Regions from separate parts of the Polaromonas sp. P3_B1 genome, predicted to be linked through region 2. Evidence: predicted binding sites of a transcription regulator. Region 2 holds the regulator's gene; each other region holds the start of a gene.
What was found. The regulator sigma-54, encoded in region 2, starts transcription at its own class of promoters, with help from an activator protein. The targets are predictions, from matches to a motif close to TGGCANGNAANCTGCTTT.

Region 1: nirB (nitrite reductase large subunit NirB) is a predicted target of sigma-54. The motif match lies at 1,049-1,066, and genes of this name have one in related genera.
Region 3: glnA (type I glutamate--ammonia ligase) is a predicted target of sigma-54. The motif match lies at 1,024-1,041, and genes of this name have one in related genera.

What each region holds. Positions count from the first base shown of each region.
Region 1 covers NZ_JBFUGK010000040.1:52,571-54,834, reverse strand. The annotation lists gene AC1DXS_RS20375 (type IV pili methyl-accepting chemotaxis transducer N-terminal domain-containing protein) at 1-949, opposite strand, end outside; gene nirB (nitrite reductase large subunit NirB) at 1,340-2,264, shown strand, end outside.
Region 2 covers NZ_JBFUGK010000001.1:141,039-143,302, reverse strand. The annotation lists gene lptB (LPS export ABC transporter ATP-binding protein) at 1-249, shown strand, start outside; gene AC1DXS_RS00635 (RNA polymerase factor sigma-54) at 437-1,975, shown strand; gene AC1DXS_RS00630 (THUMP domain-containing class I SAM-dependent RNA methyltransferase) at 2,016-2,264, shown strand, end outside.
Region 3 covers NZ_JBFUGK010000029.1:48,223-50,486, reverse strand. The annotation lists gene glnA (type I glutamate--ammonia ligase) at 1-969, opposite strand, end outside; gene AC1DXS_RS16925 (competence/damage-inducible protein A) at 1,199-2,023, opposite strand; gene AC1DXS_RS16920 (EI24 domain-containing protein) at 2,036-2,264, opposite strand, start outside.

The DNA of each region.
Region 1 (2,264 bases), on a different contig from region 2:
TGCGCTGGCGGCCGGCCAGGTTGAGCACCTGCAGCGGCGGCATGGCGCCGGCGCTTTCAAGGATCGCGGTCATGCGCTCGGCTTCCTGCAGCAGCAGTTCGGCGAGTTCGTCAAGGTGCGCCATCTCGCCGGCGGCCCGGCTTTCCTCCAGGGCGGGCTTCAGGCGCGCCCAGGTCACGCTCACCTGCCCCAGCAAGTCGCCAAAAGTCGGCTTGGACAGGCTTTTACTGAGAGACGCGATATTGGCGTCTATGCGCTGCACCGATTCCGTGAGCAACTGCGCCACGCGCCCGGCCTGCACGCCCGCCAGCCGAAGCAGGGCCAGCTTGACCAGGCGCTGCGACAGCATGCGCAACTGGCCCGAACGGTTGACGTCCTCGGCGAAGCGGGCTGAATGGATGATGTGCTGCGACACCTGGCCCAGGCGCTGGTTGGTGTGCATGGAGGCGGTGCGCAGGATCTGGAAGGCGTCGTCGTCGGACATCTGGCGGGCGCGCATCAGGATCCCCTTGGCGCGGTCCACCACCTTGCGCTCTTCAAGCCGGCCGGCGATGTCCCGCATCTCACCGTGCAAGGCCTGCTCGCGCTTGAAGCGTGCCTGGGCCAGGTGGATCAGCGGCCGCAGGCGTAGCGGGCTGTAGCCGTTGACCACATAAGCGTGCACACCCACTTCGGTGGCGCGCGTGATTTTTTCCGCATCACTGTCGCTGGTGAACACCATGACCGGGCAAGGCGCGGTATCGCCCACCACCTGCAAGAGCTTGAACAAGGCCTCATCGGGCAGTGCATCGTGGCAAACCAGCACGTCGGGCGCCTGGCGCAGCACCTCCTGCACCAGTTTGCTGCGTTCATGGACCACGCCTAAGACCTGGATACCGGCCGCCTCAAGGTCGGAAACCAGCGGGTGAGCGCCGGCGGGGCCGTTCAGGTTTACCAGTGCGGAAGTCATACAAATCAATAGCTTGGGAGGGAAATAAGGCTGGGCAGGATGCAAGTCGCGCGCCATGCGCCGGCTGCGGATTCAGGTCGCAGCTTGCAGCCAATGATATGGCACAAGTTTTGCATCAGCTATCGCGGGCGTAACGACGCGCCCGACCTTAGCGAATGCACTGCGGGTCCTGCGCACAACGACGTGCGTAATGGTGTGCCTCATACCGGGTCTACAGCCCGGATCCCTGTTGACCGGGAGAGAGCATCATGAATTTCACCTTGTTTCCGCCAAGCCAGACCGGCTTGCACCCTCTGACAAGCCGCGTGGACGCGTGCATGCGCGACCTGCGCGGCACGGCCGTGGCATGACGTTTGCACCTGGACACATTGAATCCCCTGGAGTAGCCCCATGAAAAAATCAAAACTGGTAATGGTCGGAAACGGCATGGCCGGCGTGCGCACACTGGAAGAGCTGATCAAGGTCGCCCCCCACCTGTACGACATCACGGTCTTCGGCGCCGAGCCCCATCCCAACTACAACCGCATCCTGCTGTCGCCCGTGCTGGCCGGGGAGCAGACGCTGGACGAGATCGTGCTGAACTCCTGGGACTGGTACAAGGACAACCACATCACGCTGCATGCCGGCAAAAAGGTGGTGGAGGTCGACCGGGTCAAACGCATCGTGCGCGCCGAGGACGGCACCGAAGAGGAATATGACCGCCTGCTGATGTGCACCGGCTCCAACCCCTTCATCCTGCCGGTGCCGGGCAAGGACCTGCAGGGCGTGATCGCCTACCGCGACATCGCCGACACCAACGCGATGATCGAAGCCTCCGAGAAATACAAGAAAGCCGTCGTCATCGGCGGCGGCCTGCTGGGCCTGGAAGCGGCCAACGGCCTGATGCTGCGCGGCATGGAAGTCACCGTGGTGCACGTGATGCCCTGGCTGATGGAGCGCCAGCTCGACGACGTCGCGGGCAAGCTGCTGCAAAAATCGCTGGAAGACCGCGGCCTGAAGTTCCTGATCGGCGCGCAGACCCAGGAGCTCACCGGCAACGAAGAAGGCCGCGTGAAGTCCATCAAGTTCAAGGACGGCAGCGAAGTGGCCACCGACCTCGTAGTCATGGCGGTGGGCATACGCCCCAACACCCAGTTGGCCGAATCCATGCGCCTGCACTGCAACAAGGGCATCGTCGTCAACGACACCATGCAGACCGTGACCGACGCGCGTATCTACTCGGTGGGCGAGTGCGCGGCGCACCGCGGCATCGCTTACGGCCTGGTGGCGCCGCTGTTTGAGCAGGCCAAGGTCGCGGCCAACCACCTGGCGCAGT
Region 2 (2,264 bases):
CTGCTTGACGAGCCCTTTGCCGGCATCGACCCCATCGCCGTGATCGAAATCCAGCGCATCATCGGCTTCCTGAAGTCGCGCGGCATCGGCGTGCTGATCACCGACCACAACGTGCGCGAAACGCTGGGCATCTGCGACCACGCCTACATCATCAGCGACGGCCATGTGCTGGCCCAGGGCACGCCGTCCGAGATCGTGAACAACGCCGATGTGCGCCGCGTGTACTTGGGCGAGCACTTCAAGATGTAGAGATGGTTTCCCCCTTGTTGTTCATCGCGCTTAACGTGCGGGCTTCCGAGAGTGCCGTCGCCACATTGACACGCCTGCCATCGTCTTTCAAGCGGGGGCCGTGGAACTGGCTTTGCCAGGCCACAGGCGCCGCCCCCTGTAGGGGGGAGGGTGCTACACGAAGTGAGCATCCAACGGGGGGGAGTCCTTGAAACAAGGCCTCTCGCTCCGCGTCTCGCAGCATCTTGCGCTGACGCCCCAGCTGCAGCAGTCGATACGGCTGCTGCAGCTCTCGACGCTGGAGCTGAGCCAGGAGGTCGAGCAGATGCTCGACGAAAACCCGTTTCTCGAGGTGTCGGACGAAACCGCGGTGCGCGAGGAGTTCGGGCTGGAGCATGTCAACACGCCGGTCAGCCAGGACAGCCGCGAGTTTGAATCGGCTGCGGAATCGACGGCCGGCGGCGGTGCGGAAGACGCAGGTATTTCCACGGCCGCTGAAGCCGAGCCCAGCGCGGAGCCCAAGCTCGAGGAAAGCTGGGAAGGCGACGGCACTGTCGAGACCACGCCCGACGACAGCGAATGGGGCAGTGATGCGCCGGCGCGCAAGAACAACAATGAAGAAAGCGATGCCGAGGCCTCCGACCTGGCGGGCGCCCATGAGTCGCTGCAAGACCATCTGCACCGCCAGTCGCTGGGCCTGCGCCTGTCTGAGGAAGACCGCGCGGCCCTGCATTTCCTGATCGAGTCGCTCAACGATGACGGCTACCTCGAAGACAGCCTGGCCTCGCTCGCGGCCGGCCTCGCCGGCGGCGACCTGGAGCAGGCCGAGGACCTCGAGCAGCGCTTTGCCATGGCGCTCAAGCTGCTGCACCACATGGAGCCGGCCGGCGTGGGTGCGCGCAACCTGGCCGAATGCCTGGGCCTGCAATTGCTCGACTGCAAGGACTGCGAAGAGACCCGCGCCGCCATTGCCGTGTGCAAGCATCCGATGGAACTGCTGGCCAAGCGCGACGTCAAGCGCCTGAGCTACCTGTGCGGCTTCACTGAGGCCGCGATCAAGGGGGCGATCGCGGTGATTGGCAGGCTCGACCCCAAGCCCGGGCGCCGCTTCGTGAACGTGGAGCGCAACCTGGTCGTGCCCGACGTCATCGTCGTGAAGTCGGGCCGTGGCTTCAAGGTCACGCTCAACGGCGACGTGATGCCGCGCCTGCGCGTGCACGACATCTACGCCAACGCCCTCAAGCAGCACAAAGGCCAGGACGGCCAGGCGCTGCAGCAGCGCTTGCAGGAGGCGCGCTGGTTCATCAAGAACATCCAGCAGCGCTTTGACACCATCCTGCGCGTGAGCAGCGCCATCGTCGAGCGGCAGAAAAATTTCTTCACGCACGGCGAACTCGCCATGCGCCCGCTGGTGCTGCGCGAGATCGCCGACGAGCTCGGCCTGCACGAATCCACAATTTCGCGCGTGACCACCGCCAAATACATGGGCACGCCCTTCGGCACCTTCGAACTGAAGTATTTCTTCGGCTCCGCCTTGGGCACCGAAACCGGCGGCAACGCCTCCAGCACGGCGGTGCGCGCGCTGATCAAGCAGTTTGTCTCCTCCGAGAGCACCAAAAAACCGCTCAGCGACAACCAGATTTCCGAGATGCTCAAGGAGCAAGGCATCGAATGCGCGCGCCGCACTGTGGCCAAGTACCGCGAGGCCCTGCGCATCGCGCCGGCTAATTTACGCAAATCACTCTAGCCGCGATCAGGCAGCGCTGCCCCGTCCCTCAAAGTCAGTCATGAACCAACTTCAACTCTTTTTACCCTGCGCCGCGGGTGTCGAAACACTGCTGGCCGCCGAGGTGCAGCGCGTCACCGGCCTCCAGGGCAAGGCCTGGCGCGCCGGCGTGCAGTTGCAGGCCTCCTGGCGCGACGCGCTGCAGCTCAACCTGCACAGCCGGCTGGCGCAGCGCGTGCTCATCGAGCTGCAGCACAACCAGTACCGCAGCGAGCAAGACCTCTACAACGCCGCCGCCAATGTGGCGTGG
Region 3 (2,264 bases), on a different contig from region 2:
CTTGTAGCTGTTGGTGCCGGGGTTGGTGATGGCGTTCAGGGCACGAGCGTGCTTGATGATGCCGCCGATGTAGTGCAGCGCGAAGTCGGACAGGCCCGCATAGCCGTCGCCGGCGAACAGGTTCTTGCCGTCTTTCCAGATCGACTGGTGCACGTGCATGCCGGAGCCGTTGTCGCCGGCGTAGGGCTTGGGCATGAAGGTAGCGGTCTTGCCGTAGGCGTTGGCCACGTTCCAGACCACGTACTTCAGGACCTGCGTCCAGTCGGCGCGCTGGACCAGCGTGCTGAACTTGGTGCCGATTTCGTTCTGGCCTGCGCCAGCCACTTCGTGGTGGAACACTTCAACGGGGATGCCCAGCGATTCGAGGATCAGGGCCATTTCGGCGCGCATGTCCTGCGTGCTGTCGACCGGGGGCACGGGGAAGTAGCCGCCCTTGACGGTGGGACGGTGGCCGCGGTTGCCGCCTTCGAGCTGCTTGCCGCTGTTCCAGGGAGCTTCGTACTCGTCGATGGCGAACATGACGTTGCCGGGCTCGTTGCTCCAGCGCACGCCGTCGAAGATGAAGAATTCGGGTTCGGGGCCGAAGTAGGCGGTGTCGCCCAGGCCGGAAGCCTTCAGGTAAGCCTCAGCGCGCTGCGCGATGGAGCGCGGGTCGCGGTCATAGGCCTTGCCGTCGCTGGGCTCGACCACGACGCACTGCAGGAACAGCGTGGTTTCTTCGAAGAAGGGGTCGATGTTGGCGGTGTTCGGGTCAGGCATGAGCTGCATGTCCGAAGCCTCGATGCCCTTCCAGCCGGCGATGGACGATCCGTCGAAGGCGTGGCCCGACGTGAATTTGTCTTCGTCAAAGTGGGACACGGGCACGGTCACGTGCTGCTCTTTGCCCCGGGTGTCGGTGAAACGGAAGTCAACGAACTTGACTTCGTTTTCCTTGACCATTTTCATGACGTCTGCGACGGTCTTTGCCATCAAAATCTCCTGTGTGCTGGATGGGTGGTTGAAAAATTGTCTTCAGGCCTGTTGAATGCACTTTTTGTGCCAAAGCCACCGGCTGTGCGCTTTCCTGCCAAGCCTCGGATTGTGCCGTTATCTGGCCTCGGTTCTGGCGCTATAGACACTGAAAAGCGAAAAAACCTCGGCAACAGCGATCGCACTATTTTGGTGCCACCTCTATATTGCACTGATTTAGTGCGAAAAATCAACGCACCAATTCGGGGCCAAACTTCAGGTCGAATTTGTGCAAGCCGGCGAGCATGGCCGGGTAGGCCAGATTGACCGCTTCAGGTGCGCCTTTGACGCCCAGCTCAATGTGGCGGCCGTATTCCGGGTGGTCCACGCTCGGCAGGCTGAAAACCTTGACGCCTGCATGTTCCGCCTCAATGGCGAGCATCAGCGGCGTGAGCATGGCCTCCATGGACCCAAAAATGATCACCGACTTCTCGGTGTAAGGCGACTTTTGGTGCAGGTGGGCGTAAAGCGTGTCAAGCACCCATTCGATCATGGGCCAGGCCATCACTGGGAAGCCCGGAACGAAATGAACCGCGCCCTGTCCCGCCCGGCAGGTAAAGCCCGGAATCTTGTTGTACGGGTTCGGGATGATTTCCGCGCCCACTGGAAACACCCCCATGTTCAGGCGGTGGATGTTGTCGTCGCGATCAGGCTCATACGCGATGCCCTGCTCTTTGGCGACGTCGGCCATGCGTTCGAGGATCAAGGCTTTGGCCGTGGGATGCAGGGCCAGCTCCGCCCCGAGCGCCTTCGCGGCGCACTGCCGGGTGTGGTCGTCGGGCGTGGCGCCAATGCCACCGCAGGAGAACACCACGTCACCATTCTCGCGGGCCGCCGCAAAGGCGCGCGCCAGCGTGGCCGTGATGCGCGCCGGATCGTCGCCCACATAGTCGGCATAGGCCAGTTGCAGGCCGCGCGCGCCCAGCAGTTCTATGGTTTTGGGCAGGTGTTTGTCGGCGCGTTTTCCGGAGAGGATTTCATCGCCAACGATGATGAGGCCGAAGTGAGGGGTCATGTTTTTGAGGGTTCAAGGCAGGTGTAAATCGGGCTTGCCGCCCAGCGTGCCGAAGCTCGGTGCCGGCCCGGGCAGGGCCTCGGGCGCAAGCTCGGCCGCCGTTGTCGTGACCTCGGCCTGGATCAGCGGGTCAGGGGCCAGTGCATTGTTTCTTTTGCGAAGCTGCTCCAGCGCAGCCAGGGTGTAGTGGGCAAACCAGAGCGAGGAAAAAGCGAACACCAACGTATAGATCCAGATGGCC